Linked DNA regions of Chitinimonas arctica. The protein of the gene in region 2 binds, or shares a complex with, the protein of the main gene of each other region. Links are inferred from orthologs where the notes say so. Each region holds a gene or a part of one and is shown on either strand. Other genes may lie near its edges. The genes, in order: secY and secA.

Region 1 (9,109 bases), 450 kb from region 2 along the record:
TAGGCGAATTCTCGCTGACCCGTACGTTCAAGGGTCATGCCGCCGACAAAAAAGCCAAGAGGTAACAGAGATTATGCAAACCTCCGCTATTTTGACTGGCGCTCGTCTTTCGGCTCAAAAAGCGCGCCTGGTTGCTGACCTGGTGCGTGGCAAGCCGGTTGAGCAGGCGCTTAATATCCTGACCTTCAGCCCGAAAAAGGGCGCGGTCATCATCAAGAAGTTGTTGTTGTCTGCGGTTGCCAACGCCGAGCACAATGACGGCGTCGATATCGACGCGCTCAAGGTGGCGACCATTTATGTGGACAAGGGCCCGAGTCTCAAGCGTTTTTCCGCCCGTGCAAAGGGTCGCGGAAACCGCATCGAGAAGCAGACCTGCCACATCACCTTGACCGTGGGCGAGTGAGAACGATATGGGTCAGAAAATTCATCCGACGGGTTTCCGTCTTGCCGTAAATAAGAACTGGGCTTCGAAGTGGTATGCGAATAGCAAAAACTTCCCAGCCATGCTCGCCGAAGATATCAAGGTGCGCGAGTTTCTGAAGAAGAAGCTGGCAAACGCCTCGGTTGGTCGCGTCGTTATCGAGCGTCCCGCCAAGAACGCCCGCATCACCATTCATAGCGCCCGTCCAGGCGTCGTGATTGGCAAGAAGGGCGAAGATATCGAATTGCTCAAGCGCGACCTGGTCAAGCTGATGGGCGTGCCGGTTCACATCAACATCGAAGAAATCCGCAAGCCGGAAACCGATGCGCAAGTGATTGCCGATTCGATCGCCTCGCAGCTGGAAAAGCGCGTGATGTTCCGTCGCGCCATGAAGCGTGCCATGCAAAACGCCATGCGTCTGGGTGCCCAAGGCATCAAGATCATGTCGTCGGGCCGTCTCAATGGTATCGAAATCGCCCGTACCGAGTGGTACCGTGAAGGCCGCGTGCCTTTGCATACCCTGCGTGCCGATATCGATTACGCCACTTCGGAAGCCAAGACGACCTACGGGATCATCGGCATCAAGGTGTGGGTCTATAAGGGCGAGGTCAAGGCCGGCGAGCAAGTAGTCGTCCAGCCGGAACAAGCCGAACGCAAGCCGCGAAAGGGGCCTCGAAATGCTGCAGCCAACTAGACTTAAGTACCGCAAACAGCAGAAGGGCCGCAACACCGGCGTCGCTACTCGCGGTAACAAGGTCAGCTTCGGTGAGTGGGGTCTGAAGGCCATCGGCCGTGGCCGTTTGACTGCTCGCCAGATCGAAGCCGCCCGTCGCGCCATGACTCGTCATATCAAGCGTGGCGGCCGCGTGTGGATCCGTGTATTCCCGGACAAGCCGATTTCTTCCAAGCCCGCCGAAGTCCGGATGGGTAATGGTAAAGGTAATCCGGAATACTACGTTGCCGAGATTCAGCCAGGTAAGGTGCTGTACGAGATGGACGGCGTGGACGAGACTCTCGCCCGCGAAGCCTTCCGTCTGGCTGCCGCCAAGCTGCCGATCGCGACGACTTTCGTAACCCGAAATGTGGGGCAGTGAGATGAAAACGACTGAATTGCGTAACAAATCGGTCGATGAGCTCAAAGTTGAGCTTACCTCGCTCCTGAAGGCCCAGTTCGGCCTGCGCATGCAGCTGGCTACCCAGCAGCTTGCCAAGACCAGCGAACTGAAGCGCGTTCGCCGCGATATCGCGCGCGTTCGCACCATCCTGGCTCAGAAGGTGGCGTAAATGACCGAGACCAAACTGAAACGTTCGCTGACTGGCCGTGTGGTCAGCGACAAGATGGACAAGACCGTGACCGTGCTGGTCGAGCGTAAAGTGAAGCACCCGCTCTACGGCAAGATCATTCGCTTGTCCAAGAAGTACCACGCTCACGATGAAACCAACGCCTACGGCGAAGGCGACATGGTGACGATCGAAGAAACCCGTCCGCTTTCCAAGACCAAGTCCTGGATCGTGACGGCACTCATCGAGAAGGCACGCAACGTTTGATTGTGATTTTTAATCACTTTTTGCGTAAATAGCTTGCCAGGGCATTCTACGACTTGTAGAATGCCCTGCTGTTTATCCTTCGTCAAAAGTGGCGTCCTGCTGCCGATGGCTTAGGAATTGTCTCCCTTACGGGGTCCAAAACTGGCCGTTGTGCCGTGGTTCGCCGCGGTACTGCCGGAAATTTTCCGGCGGACGTTGACGGGTTAAGTTGGAGTTTGTTTACATGATTCAAATGCAATCCATGCTGGATGTTGCCGATAACACCGGTGCGCGTTCTGTAATGTGCATCAAGGTGCTGGGTGGCTCTAAGCGTCGTTACGCTTCGGTAGGTGATGTCATCAAGGTGACCATCAAGGACGCCGCACCGCGTGGCCGTGTGAAGAAGGGCGACGTTTATAACGCCGTCGTTGTTCGCACCGCAAAGGGTGTTCGTCGTTCGGATGGCCAGCTCATCAAGTTTGATGGCAATGCCGCCGTGCTCCTCAACAACAAGCTTGAGCCGATCGGCACCCGTATCTTCGGACCGGTGACGCGTGAACTGCGCACCGAGCGCTTCATGAAGATCGTCTCACTCGCGCCAGAAGTGCTGTAAGGGGTCGCGCATGAACAAGATTCGTAAAGGCGACGAAGTCGTCGTCATCACCGGTAAAGACAAAGGTAAGCGCGGCACCGTTTTGCGCGTCCTGATCGACGACAAGGTCGTCGTTGAAGGCATCAATGTCGTCAAGAAGCACCAGAAGCCTAATCCGGTTCGCGGTGTTGTGGGCGGTATTGTTGATAAGACGATGCCAATTCAGGTTTCTAACGTCGCCATCTTCAACAAGGCAACCCAAAAGGCCGACCGCGTTGGCTTCAAGGTGCTGGACGATGGCAAAAAAGTTCGCGTGTTCAAGTCGAACGGCGAAGTGGTTGGGGGCTAAAGAATATGGCTCGTTTGCAAGAATTCTACAAAGAAACAGTCGTTCCGCAGCTTACTGAAAAGTTCGGCTACAAGTCGATCATGGAAGTGCCGCGCATCGAAAAGATCACCATCAACATGGGTGTAGGCGAAGCTGTGGCCGATAAGAAGGTCATGGAACACGCCGTTGGCGACCTGACCAAGATCGCCGGCCAAAAGCCCGTTGTGACCCTGTCGAAGAAGTCGATCGCCGGTTTCAAGATTCGTGACAACTACCCCGTCGGCTGCAAGGTTACCCTGCGCCGCGAGCGGATGTTCGAATTCCTGGATCGTCTGGTGACCGTGGCCATGCCACGTATCCGCGACTTCCGTGGTGTGTCTGGTAAGTCTTTCGATGGCCGTGGTAACTACAACATGGGCGTCAAGGAACAGATCATTTTCCCGGAAATCGAATACGACAAGATCGACGCGCTGCGTGGTATGAATATCACCATCACGACGACCGCGAAGACCGACGAAGAAGCCCGTGCGCTGCTCGCCGCGTTCAAGTTTCCGTTTAAGAACTGAGGTTTGCCATGGCTAAACTTGCTTTGATCAACCGTCAAAAAAAGCGCGAGAAGCTGGTGGAGAAATTTTCCCCAAAGCGCGAGCAGTTGCTGGCAATCATCAATGACCAGAACCTGAGCGACGAAGAGCGTTTCGCTGCCCGCCTGAAGTTGCAGGCTTTGCCGCGTAATGCTAATCCGACTCGCCTGCGCAACCGTTGTGCTATCACCGGTCGTCCGCGTGGCGTGTTCCGTAAGTTCGGCCTCGGCCGTAACAAGTTGCGTGAGATTGCCATGCGTGGCGAAATCCCAGGCGTCGTCAAGGCCAGCTGGTAAGGAGATCACGAATGAGTATGCATGATCCCATCGCCGATATGCTGACCCGCATCCGTAACGCTCAGCGTGCGGACAAGCCGTCGGTAACGATGCCTTCCTCCAAGCTGAAAGTAGCCATTGCTACCGTGCTCAAGGATGAAGGTTATATCGAAAACTTCGCTGTTAGCGGCGATGAAAAGAAGCCCCAGCTCGATATCGAGCTCAAGTACTACGCGGGTCGTCCGGTTATTGAGCGCATTGATCGTGTCTCCAAGCCAGGTTTGCGTATTTACAAGGGTGTGGACGACATTCCCAAGGTCATGAACGGCCTCGGTATCGCCATTGTCTCCACCTCCATGGGTGTGATGACTGATCGCAAAGCACGCGCCCAAGGTATCGGTGGCGAGCTCTTGTGCTACGTGGCGTAAGGAGCTGAGTAATGTCCCGTGTAGCTAAAAACCCTATCGTCCTGCCGGCTGGTGTCGAAGTCAGCATCGCCGCAGGCGCGATTGTAGTGAAGGGCCCGCTGGGCTCGGCTTCCCGTCCTCTGGACGCTGCTGTCGAGATCAAGGTCGAGAACAATGCCCTGGTTTTCAAGGCTGTTGACGAGAGCAAGCATTCCCGGGCTATGTCCGGCACCATGCGCGCCCTGCTCAACAACATTGTGACCGGCGTTTCCAAAGGTTTTGAGCGCAAGCTTCTGCTGGTCGGCGTGGGCTATCGTGCCCAAGCCCAAGGCGAGCTGCTCAACCTGACCCTTGGTTTCTCGCACCCTGTTGCCCACAAGATGCCGGCTGGTGTCAAAGTTGAAACCCCATCGCAGACCGAAATTCTGCTGAAGGGCGTAGACAAGCAGCAGGTTGGTCAGGTCGCCGCTGAAATTCGCGCTTATCGTCCGCCAGAGCCTTACAAGGGCAAGGGTGTTCGCTATAGCGACGAAACGGTGACCCTGAAAGAAACCAAGAAGAAGTAATCGAGGCTGAAATCATGGACAAGAACGAAACACGTCTGCGCAGGGCCCGCAAAACCCGTGCCCGTATCGCTGGCTTGAAAGTGGTGCGCCTGTCGGTTCATCGCACCAACAGCCATATCTACGCCCAGGTCATCGATGAGACCGGTGGCAAGGTGCTGGCCAGTGCGTCGTCGCTGGAAGTTGATTTCCGCAAGGAAGTCAGCAACGGTGGCAACACGACCGCGGCAGCTGCTGTTGGTAAGCGCATCGCCGAAAAGGCCAAGGCTGCCGGCGTTACCGCCGTCGCCTTCGACCGCTCGGGCTTTCATTACCACGGTCGCGTGAAAGCGCTGGCCGACGCGGCGCGCGAAGCCGGCCTCGAATTCTAAGGAGTCAAACATGGCGAAGTCTGAGATCGAAGACCGCGGCGATGGCCTGCGGGAAAAGATGATCAGCGTCAACCGCGTCACCAAGGTGGTGAAAGGTGGCCGGATCATGGGTTTCGCCGCACTGACCGTGGTCGGTGACGGTGATGGTCGTATCGGTATGGGTAAGGGCAAGTCCAAGGAAGTGCCCGTAGCCGTACAGAAAGCAATGGAAGAAGCCCGTCGCAAGCTGGTGAAGATCAGCCTGAAGAACGGTACCGTACAGCATGCTGTGATGGGTAAGCACGGTGCTACCACCGTGTTTATGCAGCCCGCTGCCGACGGTGCCGGTATCAAGGCTGGCGGCCCGATGCGTGCGGTATTCGAAGTGATGGGCGTAACCAATATTTCGGCCAAGTGCCACGGTTCGACCAATCCTTACAACCTCGTTCGCGCTACCTTGGATGCATTGTCCAAGCTGCGTAGCCCGGCTGAAATCGCTGCGAAGCGTGGCAAGGCTATCGAGGATATCGTGGGAGCCGAGTCCAATGGCTAATGCTCGCATGATTAAAGTAACGCTCGTCAAGAGCTTGATTGGCCGTCTCGAAGCACACAAGGCGTGTGCTCGTGGTCTGGGTCTGAAGAAAATCAACCAATCGGTTGAGGTTATCGACACCCCGGAAAACCGCGGCATGATCAACAAGATCAGCTACCTGCTGAAAAGCGAGAGCTAAATGGAACTGAATACGATCAAGCCCGCTGAGGGCGCTAAGCACGCTTACAAGCGCGTTGGCCGTGGCATCGGTTCAGGCCTTGGCAAAACTTGTGGCCGTGGCCACAAGGGTCAGAAGTCCCGTTCCGGTGGTTTCCACAAGGTGGGTTTCGAAGGCGGTCAAATGCCTTTGCAACGTCGCCTGCCGAAGCGTGGCTTCAAGTCCCTGACCAAGGGCCTGACCGCTCAAGTGCGCACGGGTGATCTGAGCCGTTTGCCGGTTGATGATGTCGATTTGCTGGTGTTGAAGCAAGCCGGCCTGGTGCCTCACGGCGCTCGGGCTGCCAAGCTGATCCTGGCCGGCACTGTCGAGAAGGCTGTCAAGCTGCGTGGCGTACTGGCGACTGCCGGTGCCCGTGCCGCATTGGAAGCTGCTGGCGGCAGCATCACTGAATAAAGCTTGAGATAAGGCGATATACGTGGCAAATCCTGCGATGGCCAGTACCGCGAGCAAGTTTGCGGATCTGAAAAAGCGAATTTGGTTCCTGATCGGAGCCCTGATCGTTTATCGCATTGGCGCGCATATCCCCATCCCCGGTATTGATCCGGTAGCCTTGGCCAAGCTCTTCGACATGTCGAAGAGCGGGGCCGGGCTTTTGAACATGTTCAACATGTTCTCTGGTGGGGCCTTGTCGCGTGCGACGATTTTTTCAATAGGGATCATGCCCTACATCTCCGCTTCCATCATCTTGCAGCTGGGCTCGGAAGTCGTGCCGCAGTTGAAGGAGATGAAGAAGGAAGGGGAGGCCGGACGGCGTAAGATCACTCAGTACACCCGCTATCTCACGGTTGCGATTGCAACGGTGCAGAGTTTTTCCGCGGCGAGCTGGGTTGTCTCCCAGAATTTGTTGATTCCAGGCGCGAACGTGTATGAGTTTTACACGACCGCGATGATCTCCCTCGTTACAGGCACGATGTTCCTGATGTGGCTGGGCGAGCAGATTACCGAGCGTGGTCTGGGCAATGGCATCTCGATCCTGATTTTTTCGGGTATCGCGGCTGGCATTCCCTCGTCGATCGGGCAGGTGCTGGAACTGACCAGTCAGGGCAACCTGTCTGCCTGGGCTGTCTTGCTTCTGGGTGCGGGCGCGATATTGCTTATTGCCGGTGTGGTATTTGTGGAACGCGGTCAGCGTAAGGTCTTGGTGAACTACGCCAAGCGCCAGGTTGGTAACCGGGTCATGCAAGGCCAGAGTACGCATTTGCCGCTTAAATTGAACATGGCTGGTGTGATTCCGCCGATTTTTGCTTCGAGCATCATTCTTTTTCCCGCGACGCTTTTTTCGATGAGCGGGAATTGGGGTTCGTTCTCGTGGCTCAAACGGGTGGGTGACATGCTGCATCCAGGCCAACCACTGTATGTGCTGCTGTACGCGGCTGCGATTATCTTCTTCTGTTACTTCTATACCGCCTTGGTGTTCAATCCCAAGGAAACGGCAGACAATCTGAAGAAGAGCGGTGCCTTCATTCCGGGAATTCGTCCGGGTGATCAAACCGCGAAGTACATCGAGCGAGTAATTTTGCGCTTGACCCTGATCGGTGCGGTCTATATCACCACCGTCTGTCTGATTCCGGAATTCTTGTTGCTGCAGTCGAAGCTTCCCTTCTACTTTGGCGGTACGTCTCTCCTGATCGTGGTAGTGGTGACGATGGATTTCATGGCGCAAGTTCAGTCTTACTTGTTGTCCCACCAGTACGAGAGTTTGCTGAAGAAGGCGAACTTCAAGGCTGGCTAAACAACAGGCTTGCGGCTAACGATAGGTAACCCGTACGAGTCATGTAGAAGATCGGCGTTGTAACGCTTAGATTTTTTCTATTCGAAATGGCGCGTCTTTTATTGAAAAGGATAGAGCGATGCGAGTTCAAGCTTCGGTCAAGAAAATCTGCCGTAACTGTAAGGTCATTCGTCGCAATCGTGTTGTGCGCGTGATCTGTACTGATCCACGGCACAAGCAACGTCAGGGTTAAGCTGCGCGACAGTTGTCGTCGGCTAGTCTTGGTGCTAGAATCCGCAACTTTTAAATTTTGGGGTAACGAGAATCATGGCCCGTATTGCTGGGGTAAACATTCCCAATCATCAGCATACCGTCATTGGCCTTCAGGCCATTTACGGAATCGGACAGACTCGCGCCAAGGCTATCTGCGCTATCTCCGCTGTTCCTGCCGATCGTAAGATCAAGGACCTGACGGATGCGGAGATGGACAAACTGCGCGAAGAAGTCGGCAAGTTCACGGTAGAGGGCGACCTGCGCCGTGAGATCACTATGAGCATTAAGCGTCTGATGGACCTAGGGTGTTATCGCGGTCTGCGCCATCGCAAGGGCTTGCCCGCGCGTGGTCAGCGCACTAGGACGAACGCGCGTACCCGTAAGGGCCCGCGTAAGTCGATAGCTGGGAAGAAGTAAGCACTTAAGGAATAGCAATGGCTAAAGCAAACACAGTGCGTGTACGGAAGAAAGTCAAAAAGGTCGTATCTGAAGGGATCGTGCATGTTCACGCTTCGTTCAACAATACGATCGTAACCATCACCGATCGTCAAGGGAATGCACTTTCTTGGGCTACCTCGGGCGGTGCTGGGTTTAAAGGCTCTCGGAAGAGTACACCGTTCGCGGCTCAGGTAGCTGCGGAGCATGCTGGTAAAGTTGCCCAAGAATACGGTGTAAAGAACCTCGAAGTGCGTATCAAGGGACCCGGCCCCGGCCGCGATTCCGCTGTGCGTGCGTTGAATGCGCTGGGCTTCAAGATTACCAGCATTTCCGACGTTACCCCCGTACCGCACAACGGCTGTCGTCCGCCGAAAAAACGTCGTATTTAATTCCGGAGACCCGAGATGGCACGTTATATCGGACCGAAATGTAAACTTTCGCGCCGCGAAGGCACTGATCTATTTCTGAAGAGCGCTCGTCGCGCTTTGGATAGCAAGTGCAAGCTGGATAGTAAGCCTGGTCAACACGGTGCCAAACAGCCCCGTCTTTCCGGCTTTGGTGTACAACTGCGTGAAAAGCAAAAGATCCGCCGTATTTACGGCGTTCTTGAGCGTCAATTCCGCCGTTACTTTGAAGAGGCATCCCGCCGTAAGGGCTCCACGGGTGAAAACCTGCTGAAGATCCTTGAAGCGCGTCTCGATAACGTCGTGTATCGCATGGGCTTTGGCTCTACCCGCTCCGAAGCTCGGCAGCTGGTCAGCCACAAGTCGATCACCGTCAATGGCGTAGTGGTCAATATCGCGTCTTACCAGGTCAAGGCCGGTGATGTGGTGTGTGTGCGTGATAAATCCAAGAAGCAGGTTCGTA
Region 2 (17,315 bases):
GGGCACCCTCTACCTGGCGCGTATCGGCGAATTGGCTTCGGCCGCGCTTGGCCGTTATCTGGATTAGTGGCACGCAGGGAGAGCAGGGCATGACGCCGCTGGAACGGCTGGACCGCTATTTGCGCGGGGAGCACGGCAGATCCGCCGCGACCCGTTCGGCCTATATGGCCGATGCCGGCCTGCTGTTGACACTGGCGGGCGACACCGATCTGGCTGCCTTGGGCAGCAAGGATATCCGTGGCTTCGTGCGCCGCATGAATTCGCAAGGACATGACCCCCGCAGTATCGCCCGCCGCCTCAGCGCCTGGCGGGCCTGGTTCAAATTGCTGATGCGCGAAGCCGGTTTCGCCCACAATCCGGTGGAAGGCATCAAAGCTCCCCGGGCAGCCCGCAAACTCCCTCGGCCGGTCGGCGTGGACGAAGCCATGGGCTTTCTCGACAATCTGACCGATACCGATCCGCTGGCCCGCCGCGACCGCGCCATGTACGAACTGGCCTATAGTTCCGGCTTGCGCGTATCTGAACTGGTGGGGGTCGATTGCGAGGATTTCCGCGACGCGGGCGCCACCCTTCAAGTGCTCGGCAAGGGTGGCAAGGTACGCTTGGTGCCGGTGGGCGAGATGGCGATCCACACTATCCAGGACTGGTTGCAGGATAGGGCCTCCTTACCGCAAACCGGCGACGCCGCCCTGTTCCTGAACCGCTTTGGCCGCCGCATGAGCACGCGGGCGGTGCAGCTGCGCCTGGCCGAGTGGTCGGTCAAGCTGGGTCTGCCGGACCACCTGCATCCGCACCGGTTGCGCCATGCCTGCGCCAGCCATTTTCTGCAAGGCAGCCAGGATCTGCGGGCCACCCAGGAACTGCTGGGCCATGCCAGTATCGCCACCACCCAGGTCTATACCTTGCTGGACTTCCAGCACCTGGCGGCGGTGTATGACAGCGCCCATCCCAGGGCACAGGACAAGGATGGAGCGGAATAGCCGCGCGCCTACTTGCCGGCCGCCACCTCGGCGGCGATCCGATAGGTGCCGTAGATCAGGTCCTTGCCGATGATATCGAGAAACTCACGGTGCACCGGTAGCATCTGCTTGCGTAATATTTCCCGGTCGGCCAGCGGCAGCACGTAGATCTCGGTGGTATGGGCCGCCCGTACCTCCTCCAGCGCCCGTCGATTTTCCTCGTCGGCGATCTGCCGCTCGTAGGCCGTGGCCAATTGCATGGCGGTGCTGAGCTGTGCCCGGAGATCGGTCGGCAGACCCTCCCAGAATGTCTTGTTCACGATCACCGCATAGCCGACGTAGCCGTGCTGCGACAAGGTCAGGTGCTTTTGCACCTCGTGCATGCGCTGGGTACGGAAATTGGATTCCGGGTTTTCGGCGCCATCGATCACTTGCTGCTGCAGGGCGCTATAGACCTCCGAGAAGGCGATCACCTTGGGCACCGCGCCCAGCGACTTCATCTGCGCCTCCAAAACCTTGGAGGCTTGAATGCGCATGCGCAATCCCTTGAAGTCGGCGGGGGTGCGCAAAGGCCGGTTGGCGGAAAAATGCTTGAAGCCGTTGTCCCAATAGGCCAGGCCGACGATGCCCTTGCTGTTCAGCTGGCGCAGCAAGCCCTGGCCGATCTCGCCGTCCATCACCCGGTACAATACCTTGTCGTTCGGGAAGATATACGGCAGGTCGAACAGCTCGAACTGGCGCAAACCCAAGGCACCGAATTTGGACAGGGAGGGCGCGAGTATCTGCACGGCATTGCGCTGCAAGGCCGCCATTTCTTCGCGGTCCTTGTAGAGCTGGCCGTTCGGATAGAGTTGTACCTTGACCCGTCCGGCGCTCATCTTCTCGGCCAGTTCCTTGAACTTCTCGGCGGCGCGGCCCTTGGGTGTATCGGGCGCCACCACGTGGCTGAACTTGATCAGGATGGTATCGTTCGCAGCGGCGCTTCCCAGGGTACTCAGGCAGGCAAGCAGCAAGAGGGCAAATCGCATGGTTCTATTCTCCCGGACCAGATTGCCGGTCCACTTTACATAAGCCTCGGAGGACGCCAGGGCGGCTCGGTCAGCCCAAGGCGCCCTATCGAAGATTAGTTAATCGCATCGCCTATCGCCTCGGCTTTTGCCTCATACGGGAAAGCCCCAAGCGGCAAGGGGGGCTCGGGGTCATATGGTTCGTCTGATGAAACGCACTTCCAATCTGCCGCGACCGGCCCGCTGGTTGTGGGCCATGCCCAACCTGGCCCTGATCTGCTTCCTGGCGGTCGGCGTCGCTTTGCTGCTGTTTATCCGCAATAACGAGCGGCAGCGCCAGCACGACGAGCTGGTGGAAGCGGTGCTGTGGCAGGATCGTGCATTACGTGCCGAATTGACCGCCAGGCAGAAGCAATTGGAAGGCATGGCGCATGACCTGGTGCGCGGCGACATCAGCGAAGGCGCTTTTTATGGCCGCGCCGCCGATATCATGACCAGCAGCCCCGAAGTGCTGGCCATCGCCTACACCAATGAATTCGGCGACGCCGTCTGGAGTTATCCGGCCCAATCGATGGCCCCCCTGCAGATGGTGCCCGCCGTCATCGAGCCGCTACAGCGCTCCGCCCGGATCGGTATCGCCTCCAGCACACCGCCTTTCGATTTTCCCGGTGCCGGCCAGGCCGTCGCCCTGTCCTTTCCGGCGGTGCAGGGCAATCGCACCTTGGGCGCCTTCGTCGCCATCGTTTCGCTGAAGGGTCTGTTGCGCAATTATGTGCCGTGGTGGATCGCCAAGCGTTTCCAACTGGGCATCGTCAATCTGGACGGCGATACCCTGGCGGCAAGGCCGGAGCAGCCCCTGCCGGACGCCGGGCCACTCAGCTATGACGTCGCCCTGGACCCGCCCGGCTACGGCTTGCGCCTGCGCGCCCGTATCTTCCTGACCGGCTGGCCGCTCTGGCAACATGCGCTCTACTGGGTACTGGCCGGACTGTCGGCACTGATGCTGTGGTCGCTGTGGGTACTCAAGCGCCATATGCGCGAGCGCCTGACCGCCGAGCGAGCCATGCTGCGCGAAATGAATATGCGCCAGGCGCTGGAGGATTCCCTGGTCTCCGGGGTGTTCGCCACCGATCGCGAAGGCCGTACCTTGCACGTCAATCCGGCTTTTTGCCGCATGGTGGGCTTCGAAGCGGAAGAGCTGCTGGGCGGCACGCCCCCCTTCCCTTATTGGGCGCCGGAGACCACCAACCAGTGCGCGCAGATCTTCGCCGCCATCTTGCGTGGCGAATGTCCGATGAACGGATTTTCGCTACGCTACCAGCGCAAAAGCGGCGAGCGTTTCGATGTGCGGCTTTACTCCAGCCCGCTGATCGACGGCGAGGGCCGCCATACCGGCTGGGTGGCCTCCATGACCGACGTCACCGAACTCAAACGCGAGCGGGAAGCCTTGAAGGCATCGCACGAGCGCTTCGTGGCCGTGCTGAACGGGCTGGACGCCGCCGTGGCGGTCACCGACCGCCGCAACGGCGAACTGCTGCTGTCGAACCGTGCCTTCCGCGAAGCTTTCCGCCTGACCGCGCCGGATGGACCGCTTTGCGCACTACCCCTGCGTCACGCCGATCCCGGCGGCGAATGGTTCGATCCGGTATTGGGCCGCTGGTACCAGCATCATCGGCGCGAAACCCTGTGGGTGGACCAATCGCGCGTCTGGCTGGATATCGCCACCGACGTCAGCGAGCGTAAACAGGCTGCCGACCGGGAAAGGCAGCAGACCGAAAAGCTGCAGCAGACCGCCCGCCTGATCGCCATGGGCGAGATCGCTTCCAGCCTGGCACATGAACTGAACCAGCCGCTGGCGGCCATCTCCAGCTACAGCACCGCTTGCCGCAATCTGGTCGCCAGCCGGCAGCTCCGCCCGGAAGAGCTGGATGGCGCACTGGACAAGATTTCCGAACAGGCACGGCGGGCGGGTGCCATCATCCGCGGCATCCGCGAGTTCGTGCAAAAGCGCGAGCCGAAGCGCTCGGTCTGCCGGGTAGGCGATCTGCTGGACACGGTGCTGTCGCTGCTGGCCGCGCCGCTCAATCGCCATTTCGTGCGCTTGGTGGAGATTCGCGTGGCCGACGATACCGAGTTGTTTGCGGACAGGGTGATGCTTGAGCAGGTATTGTTCAATCTATGCAAGAACGCCATCGAGGCGATGGTGGAAGGCCCGCAGGAGCGCTGCGAATTGACCGTCGAAACCCGCACGCGCGGTGACTGGCTGGATATGATCGTGGCCGACCGCGGTCCCGGCATCGCCAGCGACGATGTGGAGAAATTATTCCGCCCTTTCTATACCACCAAGGCGGAGGGCATGGGCATGGGCTTGAATATCTGCCGTACCATCGTCGAACATCACCAGGGTCGCCTGGCCGTCGAGGCTCGCGAAGGCGGCGGAAGCCGCTTCGTGGTGAGCCTGCCCTTGGCCACTCAACCCATTTTCAAGGAAACCGAACATCATGCCGTCTGATCCCCGTATTGCCCTGGTTGACGACGACGCCGCCGTGCGCGACGCGCTGAAGTGGTTGTTCGCCTCGCGCGGCCATCAGCTCGCCACCTTCGAATCCGCCGCAGCGCTGCTGGCGGACCGCGACGTCAGCCGCTTCGCCTGCCTGGTGCTGGATCTGCGTATGCCCGGCATGGGTGGCATGGAACTGTTCCAGACCCTGACCGCGCGCGCCTATACGCCGCCTACCGTCTTCCTTACCGGCCACGGCGATGTCCCGCAAGCGGTGGCCGCCTTGAAGCATGGTGCGGTCGATTTCATCGAGAAGCCGTTCGACGACAATGCCTTGGTCAGCCTGGTGGAACAATGCCTGCTGCTGGACACCGAACGCCGCCAGACATGGGAAACGCGCCGCCAGATCGAACGTCGGCTGGCCGAGCTGACACCGCGCGAAAAGGAAGTGATGGCACTCTTCCTGGACGGCAAGCTGAACAAGCAGATCGCCGATAGCCTCGATATCAGCATGAAGACCGTCGAGGTCCATCGTGCCCGGGTATTGGAAAAGATGGGGGTGAAATCGGCGGTGGAGTTGGCTAATCTGCTGAAGGAACTGGGCTAGCGACCACGAGCGGGCTTGTCGTCGCCACCAAGGATAGCCGCATCTCGCGGCAGGAGAAGGGGGATGACCGATGTCCGCACGCTGGCTTTTCGCGACGCTGCTGCTCGCCGCCATGGCAAGCTCCGCGGCGGCAGGCGCCGCGCCGGAAATTGTGCTGCGCACCGCGGCGCAGGATGGCGCCGCCCCTAAATTCACCCTCCATGCGGATGGCCAGGTCGGCGGTATCTGTATCGAGGTCATGCGCGCCATCGAAAAAATCGAGCCAAGCCTGCGCTTCAGCGGTGACCAGCAGGTTTTTCCCCTGCCCCGCATAGAGCGGATGCTGGAAGTGGGCGAGCTGGACCTGGCCTGCGCGCTGATCAACAATACCGCGCGGGCGGCCAAATTCCAGTTTATCGAACCGCCTCTGTACCAGGCCCACTATGGCTTTGCCATCCGGCGCGGCGATCCGGCCAGACCCACCAGCTGGGACGATGTACATAAGATGGGCAACGATAATATCGTGCTGGCGGTTGCCGGTAGCGGCGTCATCGAGCGCCTGAAGCGCTTGTCCCATCAGTCGGTGGACAGCTCCGCCACCACGCCGCAAGGCAATCTGATCAAACTGAAGAATCGTCGCGGCCGCTTCTTCTACTACCGCCTGCAAGGCCTCAGCCGGGAAATCGAATCGGCCGGCCTAAGCGAGGAAATTGAAATCCTGCCCACCGCCATCGACAGTTACAGCTTCCAGCTGGCCCTGTTCCGCGCCAAGGCGCCGCTGGTGCAGGAACGCTTGAGCGATGCACTTCTGAAGCTGCAACAAAGTGGGGAATTAGGCGCGATCATCGCCAGGTGGCAACCGTAAGGGCATGGCCCCGGTGCCCACCACCGTCATTCCGGCAGGCACCGGAATGACGGATTTTCCAAGGCTTGCTTTAGGCTAGCTTGCCGTGGCAATGCTTGTATTTCTGACCCGAACCGCAGGGGCAGAGATCATTGCGGCCGATTTTTTCATACGCTCGGGTCTGCGGATCCGCTGCGTTGTCGGCGGGCTTGGCGGCCAGCGCTTCGTCGTAATCGGCGTGATGGAACTGCATCTCCGGCTCATCGTGCTGAGCCAGCGCTTCCACATCTTCCTGCGAGCGGATCTGCACGGTCATCACCAACTGCACCACTTCGCGGCGAATCTGCATCAGCAGGCCTTCGAACAGCTCGAAGGCTTCGCGCTTGTATTCCTGCTTGGGATTCTTCTGGCCGTAGCTGCGCAGATGGATGCCCTGACGCAGATGGTCCAGCGAGGAAAGGTGTTCGCGCCAGTGCTGGTCGAGGATCTGCAGCATCAGTGCCCGCTCGAAATGACGCATCACGTCCACGCCGACCGCATCGGTCTTGGCGATATAGGCATCGCGCGCGGCGGCAACCACCCGTTCCTTCAGCTGTTCGATTTCCAGCGCGGTTTCGTCCTTGAGCCACTGGCTCACCGGCACGGTCAGCTGGAATTCAAGCAGGGCTTTTTCCAGGCCAGGGACATCCCACTGTTCTTCCATGCTGCCGGCGGGGAGGTACTGTTCCACCGTATCGGCGAGCACGCCATCGCGCAGATTGGCGATGGTCTCGGAAATATCGGTCGATTCCAGCAACTCGTTGCGCTGGGCGTAGATGGCTTTGCGCTGTTCGTTGGAGACGTCGTCGTACTCCAGCAGTTGCTTACGGATATCGAAGTTGCGGCCTTCCACCTTGCGCTGGGCATTTTCGATGGCCCGGCTCAGCAGGCTCGACTCGATCGCTTCGCCTTCCGGCAACTTGAGACGTTCCATCAGCGCGCCGATCCGGTCGGCGGCGAAGATACGCAGCAACTGGTCTTCCATACCCAGGTAGAAACGGCTGGAACCCGGGTCGCCCTGGCGGCCCGCGCGGCCACGCAACTGGTTGTCGATCCGGCGGCTTTCATGCCGTTCGGTACCGATGATATGCAAGCCACCCGACGCGACGACCTTGTCGTGCAGGATGGTCCACTCGGCGCGCAGCTTGTCCACCGCCAGGCGCTTTTCGGTTTCGGACAGAGAGGCATCGGCCTCTACCCGCTTGATCTGCGGCTCGATATTGCCGCCCAGCACGATGTCGGTCCCACGGCCGGCCATATTGGTGGCGATGGTGATCATGCCGGGGCTACCCGCCTGCACGATGATCTCGGCTTCGCGGGCATGCTGCTTGGCATTCAAGACATTGTGCGCATAACCGGCTTCGGTCAGCTGGCTGGACAGGAGCTCGGAATTCTCGATGGAGGTGGTACCGACCAGCACCGGCTGGCCGCGCTCCTGGCAATCCTTGATATCGACCAGGATGGCGCCGAACTTTTCGGCCGAGGTGCGGAACACCTGATCGTTCATGTCGCGACGAACCATGGGACGGTTGGTCGGAATAATGACGGTTTCCAGACCGTAGATCTGCTGGAATTCGTAGGCTTCGGTATCGGCCGTACCGGTCATGCCGGACAGCTTGCTATACATCCGGAAATAATTCTGCAGGGTAATGGTGGCGAGGGTCTGGTTTTCCTTGTTGATCACCAAACCTTCCTTGGCTTCCACCGCCTGGTGCAGGCCTTCGCCCCAGCGCCGGCCCGACATCAGGCGACCGGTGAACTCGTCCACGATGACGACCTCGCCATCCTGCACCACGTAATGCTGGTCCCGGTGATACAGGGCATGGGCACGCAAGGCCGCATACAGATGGTGCATCAAGCCGATATTGGTGGTGGCGTACAGGCTGTCGCCCGGGCCGATCAGGCCTGCCTCCGTCAGCAACTGCTCGGCGTGCTCGTGGCCTTGTTCGGACAGGATCACCTGGTGGGCCTTCTCATCCACCCAAAAATCGCCCTCGGTGCTGTCTTCCTTCTCCTGGCGGGTCAATTTCGGCGCCAGCAGGTTGATCTGGGCATACAGGTCGATATTGTCGTCGGCCTGGCCGGAGATGATCAGCGGGGTGCGGGCTTCGTCGATCAGGATGGAGTCCACTTCGTCCACCACGGCGAAGTTCAAGCCGCGCTGCACCCGCTCGGGCGCCGTATAGGCCATATTGTCGCGCAGATAGTCGAAGCCGAATTCGTTGTTGGTACCGTAGGTGATATCCGAGCCGTAGGCCACGCGCTTCTGGTCGGGCGGCATCTGGCCGAGGTTGACCCCGACGGTCAGGCCGAGGAAGTTATACAGCTTGGCCATGGTATTGGCATCGCGCTGGGCCAGGTAATCATTCACCGTGACCACGTGCACACCCTTGCCGGACAAGGCATTCAGGTAGGTGGGCAGGGTGCCGACCAGGGTCTTGCCCTCACCGGTGCGCATTTCGGCGATCTTGCCGTCGTTGAGCGCCATGCCGCCGATCAGCTGCACATCGAAATGGCGCATGTTCATGACCCGCTTGGACGCTTCACGGCACACCGCGAAGGCTTCCGGCAGGATATCGGCCGGCGTCTCGCCCTTGCCCAGGCGCTCCTTGAACTCGGCGGTCTTGGCCTGCAGCTCGGTATCCGACAACGCCTGCATCTGGCCTTCCAGAGCGTTGATCTGGCGAACGGTGACACCGTACAGCTTAAGCAGCCGGTCATTTCGGCTACCGAATACTTTCTTCAGAAGGGAAGCGATCATCGTATTTCCAGACAGGCCATTCGGCCAACCTTGTTCAAGTCGTCGCGCGTATGCGCAAAAACACGGCGGACCGGGGAAAACCGATCCGCCGTGCAGTATGAATTCCTAGGCACTAGGCCATGCCTACCCACCCAAGATGGGGCCATCACATGCTATTTCAATCGGACGCCAATTTGACTGTCGCGGGCTTGGCGCCCAGCTGCAGGAAATACAACGGGTTCTGCGGCACACCCTTGTAACGTATCTCGAAGTGCAGATGGGGGCCGGTCGAACGGCCGGTACTACCCAGCAGTGCCAATTTCTGGCCGGTCCTGACTTCCTCGCCGACCTTGACCAGCAACTGCGAGGCGTGTGCGTAGCGACTGATTATACCGTTGCCATGCTCAATTTCGACCATATTACCATACTCGTTGTGGTACTCCGCCTTGAGCACCTTGCCGCCGGCAGCGGCAAAAATAGCGGTTCCCACGTCGCCGACGAAGTCTATGCCTTCGTGGAAAGTCTGCCGGCCGTCGAAGGGATCGATGCGCCAGCCATAGGCCGAGGAGCGCACCCCGGCGGCGGTCGGCAGATTGGCCGGCGCCTGGAAGGTATTGAGTTTGCGCTGGGTCAGGATGGTATCGAACAGATCGTACTGGTCGATGGCGTTTTCGATCTTGCCATCGGCGCCGCCAACCAGGGCCTGCAGCTGCGCCAGGTTCAGGGAACGTTCGGGCAGCGAGGACATGGCACCGCCTTGCGGCGCGGCAATATTGCTCTGGAAGGGCTTGGCATCGATGCCGGTACGATCGGCCACACGGCGGGTCAGGCCATCCAGGCGGACCAATTGCGCCTGCATCTGCCCCAGCCGGACCGCCAGCAAATCGATTTGGCGCTGTTGCGTCACCGGCACACCCGGTAAAGTAGGCAGCGAGATGCCCAGGCTACGGGTCAGGTTATAGGTTGCCCAGCTGGCTACCGTCAGCAAGCCGAACAATGCCAACCCACAGAAGATGGCCACCAGCCATAGATGGCGTGGCCCCAGGGTCACCGCGCGCGAAAGGCGGTTTGAAACCAGAATGATATTCATGCCTATTTCTATAGCCTTGCCGCAGCGGGCTGCAAACCCATGAGCACACGCGCCTTCCAAAGCTTCCTCGATTCGCCGCAGCTGGCACGCCTCGCCAAACTGGCCAAAGCCCAGCGCCAACTGGGCGGACAGTGGCAGGCCGTGCTGCCGGCCGGCCTCGCCAAGCTGAGCGACGTGGTGGGAATCGAGGGAGATTGCCTGCTGGTATCGACCCGCAGTGCGGCTGTCGCGGCCAAGCTTAGGCAGATGGAAGCACGTCTCGTGCTGCAGCTAAATGATAAGGGCTTGAAAATTAACGCAATTCGCTGCCGAATTCAAGTCGAACTGCTGCCGCACCAACAAAAGCCGTCAAAACGTACGCTGGAATTGAGCCCGGCCGCCTTGACCGCGCTGTCCGCCGCCGCCACGGATCTGCCCCCTTCGCCTCTGCGCGATGCCTTGGCGGCGATGGTGGCGAAGCGGAGCAGGGGGCCGCGTGGTTAGGGAAAAATAGGCGTATTGAAGGCGCCGCGCTGCGTGTTCCGTCTAGGCGTGGCAGCCAAAACTATCTTTGCTCGGACAAATCCACGCACAATTTCCTCACCTCTTTCAGTAAGAGATCGCTGCTCGGTACGCGCTTATCCAGAATCAAGAGACATCGAAAAAGGCCAGATTCTCGATATGCGGCATTTATCTTAGGGCAGCATCTCCTGCGCCCGGGCCAGCGCACCGCGATGGGCGGCAACAAATGCCCGGCCGGCCTCGCCCATGCGATCGCGTTCGGCGGGGTCGGCCAGCAAGGCTGTCAGTGTGGTCATCAGGGTTGCCACATCCGCCAATTGCCGCGCCGCACCGACGCTGACCGCTTCGCTGACCGCTTCGGCAAAGTTGTAGCTGGAAGGCCCGACCAGGACCGGCACCCCTTGTGCGCAGGGTTCGATCACGCTGTGGCAGCCGAAATCAAGCAGGCTGCCGCCGACAAAGGCCACATCGGCGGCGGCGAACCAGGCGGCCATCTCTCCCATGCTATCGCCCAGCAGCACCTGCGTACCAGGCGGTAAAGGTCGTTCGCCGTCCCATTGGCTGCGGCGCACATAGGCCAGCTGATGCTGTGCCAGCAAATTCGCGACCTCGTCGAAACGCTGCGGATGGCGCGGCACCAGGATCAGCAAGCCATCGGCCGGCAGGGGTTTGGCCAGCAACAGCGCTTCCTCGCCTTCGCGGGTACTCGCCGCCAGCCAGACCGGACGGTCGCCGAACCGCTCGCGCCAGACCTTGCCTTGCGCCAATTGGGTGGGATCGGGCGTGAAGTCGAATTTCAGATTGCCCATCACTTGCGGCGCTGCCACACCCAGTTCGGCCAGCCGCTCGGCATCGTCGGCGCTCTGCGCCGCCACACCCGCCAGTTTGGCCAGCGCGGGGCGCAGCAGCCGTGCAACCTTGCGATAGCCGCGCAAGGACTTGGCCGACAGCCGCGCATTGATCAGGAAAAGCGGCACGCCCTGTTGCGCGGCGCCATGGATCAGATTGGGCCATAGCTCCATTTCCAGCAGCACGCCGAACGTCGGCCGAAAATGCCGCAAGAAACGGTCGACTGCGCCAGGTAGGTCATAGGGCAGGTAGGCGACCTCGATCTCGTCGCCGAACAGCTGTCGGGCCGTATCGCGCCCGGTCGGGGTCATCTGGGTAAGCAGGATGCCGTGATCGGGATGGCGCAGGCGCAGCGCCCGGACCAAACCCACCGCGGCACGGGTTTCACCGACCGAGACGGCATGCAGCCAGATCAAGGGGCGCGGCGAGCGCGCCGGGTAGTACCCCAGCCGCTCGCCCCAGTTGCGCCGGTAATCGGCTTGCTTGCCGCCGCGCCGCCACAGATAGAAGAATGCCAGCGGCAGCACCAGCCACCAGGTAAGGGTATAGAGCCGACGCCAGATCACGCGAGTGCCCGCGCCAGGGTGGCCTGGACTTCCGCCAGGCCAGGCGCCTGGCCACGGCTGCCGAGATTGACGGCAAAACCCGCCGCCAGTACGCCGGTCATGCCCGGATCGGAGGCGCAAAACAAGGCGATGCTGGGTATCCCCAGCGCGGCGGCCAGATGCATCAGCCCCGTATCGACACCGATCGCCACCCGCCCATCGGCCAGCAAGCGGGCTGCCTCGGCCAAGCTCAAACGGGGCGCCACTACCGCGCCGGGTAGCTGTGCCACGATGCGCTCCGCCCGCTCGCGTTCGCGTTCGCCACCCCACGGCAACACCGGGCGCAAACCCTGAGCCAGCAGATGCCGACCCAAACCGATCCAATTGGCCTCGTCCCAGAGCTTGTCGTCGCGGCTGGTGGCCGTCAGCAGCACGGCATAGTCGCCCGCTGGCCGCCATGGCAGCGCGCAGGCGGGCGCACGGATGCCGTAATCGAGCAGGGCGCCCGGACGGTAGCCCAACGCCTGTCCGGTCAGCAGGCGATTGCGCTCGATCACATGCAGCGTCGAAGGAACGGCATAGCGGCGATCATAGAGATAGCTGGCCAGCGGCTCACGCGCGCCGTGCCGGTCGAAACCGGCGATGGCGGCGCCGCTGCTGCGCGCCACCAGGGCGCTTTTCAATAAGCCTTGCGAATCGATGACCAGGTCGTAGCGTTCGGCCTTCAGACCGGCGCGAAAAGCCTGGAACTCGCGCCAACTCTGGCGCGACAGTGGCTGTTTGCGCCAACGGCGCAAGGCAAAGGGCTTGATCTTGCCGATGGCGGGATGCAGGCCTGGCAGGTCGGCGAAGCCTTCTTCCACCGCCCAGTGCAGCTCGGCATTCGGGTAATGCGCGACCAGGTCGGTCACCGCGGGTAGGTTATGGATCACGTCGCCCATGGAAGATAGGCGCACCAGGAGGATTTTCGGCATGGCGCGATTATAACGGCGGGCCCAGGCTCAGCTAAAATCCGCACATGCAAAAAATCAGCCTGGTCCTTATCACGCGCAACGCGGCCCACCAATTGGCCGCCTGCCTGGAGTCGGCGCGCGAATTGGTGGATGAGATCGTGGTGCTCGATTCGGGCAGCAGCGATGACACCCAGGCCATCGCCGCCCGTTTCAACGCCCGGGTGGCGCAACAGGGTTTCCTGGGCTTCGGTCCGCAAAAGCGTATGGCCGTCGGCATGGCGCGCAACGACTGGGTGCTGTGCCTGGATGCCGACGAGCGGCTGACCCCCGAATTGATCGCCGGCATCCGTGCCGCACTACGGCAGCCAACCGCAAACGCTTTCCGCTGCGCTCGCCGCAACCGCTTCTTCGGACGCTATCTGCGCCACGGCGAAGCCTATCCGGACTGGTGCCTGCGCCTGTTCGACCGCCGCCATGCCGGCTGGAGCGAAGACGCAGTGCACGAGAAGGTGATCGTCAGCCACGGCGAAGTCGCCACCCTGGCCGGCGATCTGCTGCACGATTCGGCGGAAGACCTGACCGCCTATCTAAGCAAGCAGAACCGTTATACCGATATGCAGGTGGAGAAGCTGTTCAGCGAAGGCAAGCGAACCCATCCTTTCAAGCTGGTCAGCTCGCCCTTGGCCCGCTTCCTGCGCTTCTATTTTATCCGTGGGGGATGGCTGGATGGCGCGGCCGGGTTCGCCCATATCGCCATCGGCAGTTTTTTTGCCTTTATCAAATACGCCAAGCTGATGGAACGCTGGCGCCACACCGATTCGAGCCAGCCATGAAGATTCTTGTTACCGGCGCCGCCGGGTTTATCGGCATGCACACCGTGCAGTCGCTGCTGGCCGCCGGCCACCAGGTGGTGGGGATAGATAACCTCAATGATTACTACGCCGTCAGCCTGAAACAGGCCCGGTTGGCGCAATTGCGCCCGCTGGCCGGGTTTCGTTTCGAACAACTGGAAATCGCCGCGCCCGGCAAACTGCAGGCCTTGTTCGCCGCCGAAGGTTTCGATGCGGTCATCCACCTGGCCGCGCAGGCGGGCGTGCGCTATTCGCTGCAGAACCCGGATGCCTATGTACAGGCCAACCTGGTCGGCTTCGTCAATCTGCTGGAGGCTTGCCGCCACCAGCCGGTATCGCACCTGGTCTATGCCAGCAGCTCAAGCGTCTATGGCCAGAATGCCAGCGTGCCGTTCAGGGAAGCCGACAATACCGACCATCCGGTCAGCCTTTACGCCGCCACCAAGAAAGCCAACGAGGCGATGGCCCATGCCTATGCCCATCTTTACGGCACTCCCTGTACCGGGCTGCGCTTTTTCACGGTCTATGGCCCCTGGGGCAGGCCGGATATGGCGCCCTGGCTGTTTACCTCGGCCATCCTGGCCGGGCGGCCGATCAAGGTTTTCAATCATGGCCAATTGCTGAGGGACTTTACCTTTATCGACGATATCGTCGACGGCATCGTCAAGCTGCTGCCGCTGCCCCCCGTCGCGGGCGGCGACGGCAGCCGGGCCGATGAAAGCTGGGCACCGTGGCGGCTGATGAATATCGGCAACCATCAGTCGGTACCCCTGCTGGGCTTTATCGAGACCTTGGAAGCCGCCCTGGGCCAGCAGGCGATCAAGGAACTGGTCGGCATGCAGGCCGGCGATGTGCCGGCCACCTATGCCGACACCGACCGGCTCAGCCAGCTCACCGGCTTTGCCCCTTCGACGCCGCTTGCCAGCGGTTTGCAGCGCTTTGTGGCGTGGTATCGGGAATACCACCAGGTTTGATGCCGTACGGCCGTTACGGCGTGGGCAGGTTGCGCTTGTCCAGGGTCAGGCCGGGCGGCAATTCGGTACTGCAACGCAGCAGATTGTCGTCCTCGGCAACGCCGCCCGGCTGTTCCGGTTCTTTTGCCTGCGGTGGCCGCAACTGCAAGGCGCCCAATAGGCGGCTGGAGTAGGACAATACCTTTACCCGTGCCAGTTGCAGATCGTATTCGCCATTGCTCAAGGCGCGGCGTGCCTCGAACAGCTCGTTCTCGGTATCGAGCAGGTCCAGCAAGGACCGTTGGCCGATATCGAATTGCTGGCGATAGGCATCGCGCGCCTTGGCGGTGGACAGCTCGTGCTGGTTCAGCAAGCCCAGCTGCGCACCCAATCTTTGGATATCGTTGAAGGCGATCTGGGCCGTCTGGCGAATATCGCGGCAGGTTTTGTCGCGCAGCTCGTAAGCGGCATTGAGCTGGGCCTCGAATTGCCGGACACGGGCGTTGTCGGCACCGCCGCGGAAAAGATTGTAGTTGAGCACCAGTTGCACGGCGCTGTCGCGATAGGTGCCGCTTACGCCATTCTCGTTGCGCTGGTGGGTCTGGCTCGCACGCAGCTCCAAGGTGGGCCAGCGGCCGGCGCGGCGCACATCGGTATCGGCACGGTTGGCGCGTATGGTCGCGACGGCGGCCAGGAAAGACGGATTGCGCGAAATCGTCTCGGCGAGAAAGCCTTCGCGCCGGGGCAACGCCGCTTCCAGGGGCGGTAGCTTGGCCAAGGTCGGCGCGGGTAAATCGCCCACCAAGCGCTGGTAACGGGCCGATACGTCGTGCAGATTGCTTGATTCCGTCAACCAGTTCGATTCCGCCAGCGCCAGACGCCCGGCTGCCTGCTCCAGATCGACCCGCCGCCCGACGCCGGCCGTGACGCGCTTGTTCAGCTGGCCATGAATCTCGGCATGCGTGCCGTAATTATTGCGCGCCAATTCAGTCAATTCGCGGTAGCGCAATACATCGATATAGGCCCGCGCCGCCTCCAGGGCGACCTCGTCGCTGGTGGCCAGCAATTCGTAATAGCGGGTCTGCCGATTATGTCCGAGCCGGCGTACCTCGCTACTGGTGGCGAAGCCATCGAACAGGGTCTGACGCAATTCCACCAAGGTACTGGGATGCGAATAAGAACGGGACGACCCCAGCGTGGGGGTTTCCTTGCGCTCCCTGCCGGCAATCGCCTGCACGTCCAAACGCGGCAGCCAGGCGCCGCGTGCCGCGCTTTGCTCCTCGCCGGCGGCGTCCAGATTGCTATGGCGCAAGCGGACTTCCGGGTGCTGCAGCACCGCCTGCTCGACGGCCGACTTCAGATCCACGGGTGCCTGGGCGTAGGCCGTTACGACGGACAAGCCCAAGCTGGTCAATGCCAGCCGGTAGTTTGTTCTAGTCTTCAATTTCCACACACTCCAAGGACGTCCAATGCGAAATGTCCGATACGTTCCAACAGCGGTCTGGCATCGCCGCCAGGGCTTGGCAGCGCACTGGATTATAGCGACCCATATTTGTTTATTTTACATATCGCGCTAACTACTACTATTCAGGCTTTCCTTATTCACCTTGCGGATAAATCGTTGTACCGGCGTACCAATTACCACCCGCTTCATGAACAGGACCGGTTTATATCCCTCGACTGGCGCAATAAAGCGCAGCGTACCGTTATATTTGAGCGGCTTGGCAGCCTGCTTATTAATAATGTCATTAGCATATTCAGCGGTGGATTTCGATCGCCTGCTGAAGGCATTCAGCCAACGCTGGGGCGTTGCCGCAGTGCCGCGCTTCAACAGCTGGCGCGAGCTGGTCGGTGGTGGCGCCGGCGTGGGTGAAATGGAACAACTCAAGCGCGCCAATGATTTCTTCAATCGCCAAGTCAGCTTCGGCGAAGATATAACGATATGGAATCAAGCGGATTTCTGGGCCACGCCCATGGAAACCCTGGGTCGCGGCAGTGGGGATTGCGAGGATTTTGTCATTGCCAAATATTTCAGCCTGCAATTGATGGGCATGGCGCCCGCCAAACTGCGCCTGACCTATGTCAAGGCCAAGATAGGCGGCCTGAACAGCACGGTCTCGCAAGCGCATATGGTGCTTGCCTATTATGCCCAGCCGGACGCGGAGCCACTGGTACTGGACAATCTGCTGGGCGATATCCGCCCCGCCTCGCGCCGGCCGGATCTTTCGCCGGTATTCAGCTTCAACAGCGACGGCATCTGGGTAGCCGGCGGCGGACAGGCCAAGTCCTCGGTGGATCGGCTATCGCGCTGGAAAGACCTGGTGGCCAGAATGCAGACCGAGGGCTTTGAACTATGAATCGCGCTGTCCGCACGCGGTGCGCCGCATCGAAAGGGGAATAACGATGTCCTTGCTACGGCAGCTATGGCTGGTGGTGCTACTGTCCACCCTGCTGGCCTTCCTGGGCGGTTTCGCGGTCAATCTTGCCAGCGCCCGCCAGTACCTGGAGCAGCAGCTGATGGCGCAAAGCGCGGATAGCGCCGCTTCGCTGGCCTTGTCGATGTCGCAACAAAGCAAGGACCTGGCGACCACCGAGCTGCTGGTCAGCGCCCTGTTCGATTCCGGCCATTTCCGCATGATCCGCTTCGAGGATGTGCACGGCCGGGTTCGGGTGGAGCGCCGCAACGATGCCGATAGCGCACGGGTGCCGGCCTGGTTCAGCCGGCTGATGCCGCTGCATGTGGAAGCCGGGACCGGCATGGTATCGGATGGCTGGAATCAGGCCGGCAAGGTGGTCCTGGTCGCGCACGAACGCTTTGCCTACGAGTCGCTTTGGTTGGGGGCGCGTAATTTCCTGCTGGTGATGGCACTGACGGGGATGTTGTCGGCCATGGCCGTA

The links.
Region 1: the proteins of secA (region 2) and secY are in contact, whole or in part, in a crystal structure (PDB 3DIN), measured with the Thermotoga maritima proteins. The link is inferred for Chitinimonas arctica from one-to-one orthologs. Residues at the interface, in WP_004082002.1 of Thermotoga maritima: Glu261, Ala262, Arg263, Lys300, Ala301, Arg302, Thr303, Ile304, Ile305, Leu323, Tyr324, Asp325, Pro326, Val329, Ser330, Tyr333, Ile336, Lys340, Phe345, Val349, Glu363, Phe364, Tyr374, Ser375, Gly376, Gly377, Glu393, Ile395, Thr482, Ser483; in WP_004081795.1 of Thermotoga maritima: Glu108, Gly109, Glu110, Glu111, Ala236, Glu237, Arg238, Arg239, Ile240, Thr241, Ile242, Gln243, Tyr244, Ala245, Arg246, Arg247, Val248, Thr249, Gly250, Arg251, Arg252, Val253, Tyr254, Gly256, Ala257, Ser258, Thr259, Tyr260, Leu261, Pro262.

The regions. Positions count from the first base shown.
Region 1 is NZ_CP041730.1:1,851,260-1,860,368, reverse strand. The notes cover bases 5,585-8,393. They hold secY (preprotein translocase subunit SecY), read left to right. Parts: upstream 5,585-6,235; coding sequence 6,236-7,552; downstream 7,553-8,393. Other genes in these bases: rpsK (30S ribosomal protein S11), read left to right, coding at 8,239-8,393; rpsM (30S ribosomal protein S13), read left to right, coding at 7,859-8,221; rpmJ (50S ribosomal protein L36), read left to right, coding at 7,671-7,784; rplO (50S ribosomal protein L15), read left to right, coding at 5,779-6,213; rpmD (50S ribosomal protein L30), read left to right, coding at 5,593-5,778. Also shown: rpsS (30S ribosomal protein S19), read left to right, coding at 1-65; rplV (50S ribosomal protein L22), read left to right, coding at 74-403; rpsC (30S ribosomal protein S3), read left to right, coding at 411-1,115; rplP (50S ribosomal protein L16), read left to right, coding at 1,099-1,515; rpmC (50S ribosomal protein L29), read left to right, coding at 1,517-1,705; rpsQ (30S ribosomal protein S17), read left to right, coding at 1,706-1,969; rplN (50S ribosomal protein L14), read left to right, coding at 2,193-2,561; rplX (50S ribosomal protein L24), read left to right, coding at 2,572-2,889; rplE (50S ribosomal protein L5), read left to right, coding at 2,895-3,434; rpsN (30S ribosomal protein S14), read left to right, coding at 3,443-3,748; rpsH (30S ribosomal protein S8), read left to right, coding at 3,760-4,155; rplF (50S ribosomal protein L6), read left to right, coding at 4,167-4,700; rplR (50S ribosomal protein L18), read left to right, coding at 4,715-5,068; more of rpsE, read left to right, coding at 5,079-5,584; more of rpsK, read left to right, coding at 8,394-8,631; rpsD (30S ribosomal protein S4), read left to right, coding at 8,647-9,109. UniProt on the Escherichia coli protein: The central subunit of the protein translocation channel SecYEG. Consists of two halves formed by TMs 1-5 and 6-10.
Region 2 is NZ_CP041730.1:2,298,433-2,315,747, forward strand. Bases 5,788-9,051 are described here. They hold secA (preprotein translocase subunit SecA), read right to left. Parts: upstream 8,697-9,051; coding sequence 5,988-8,696; downstream 5,788-5,987. Other genes in these bases: FNU76_RS10525 (substrate-binding periplasmic protein), read left to right, coding at 5,788-5,917; FNU76_RS10535 (M23 family metallopeptidase), read right to left, coding at 8,854-9,051. Outside these bases: FNU76_RS10500 (DUF484 family protein), read left to right, coding at 1-67; FNU76_RS10505 (tyrosine recombinase XerC), read left to right, coding at 90-980; FNU76_RS10510 (TRAP transporter substrate-binding protein), read right to left, coding at 989-1,987; FNU76_RS10515 (PAS domain-containing sensor histidine kinase), read left to right, coding at 2,175-4,478; FNU76_RS10520 (response regulator transcription factor), read left to right, coding at 4,468-5,073; more of FNU76_RS10525, read left to right, coding at 5,144-5,787; more of FNU76_RS10535, read right to left, coding at 9,052-9,765; FNU76_RS10540 (DciA family protein), read left to right, coding at 9,805-10,248; waaA (lipid IV(A) 3-deoxy-D-manno-octulosonic acid transferase), read right to left, coding at 10,440-11,681; waaC (lipopolysaccharide heptosyltransferase I), read right to left, coding at 11,678-12,634; FNU76_RS10555 (glycosyltransferase family 2 protein), read left to right, coding at 12,679-13,446; FNU76_RS10560 (NAD-dependent epimerase), read left to right, coding at 13,443-14,438; FNU76_RS10565 (TolC family outer membrane protein), read right to left, coding at 14,452-15,861; FNU76_RS10570 (transglutaminase-like cysteine peptidase), read left to right, coding at 16,181-16,774; FNU76_RS10575 (bifunctional diguanylate cyclase/phosphodiesterase), read left to right, coding at 16,821-17,315. UniProt on the Escherichia coli protein: Required for protein export, interacts with the SecYEG preprotein conducting channel.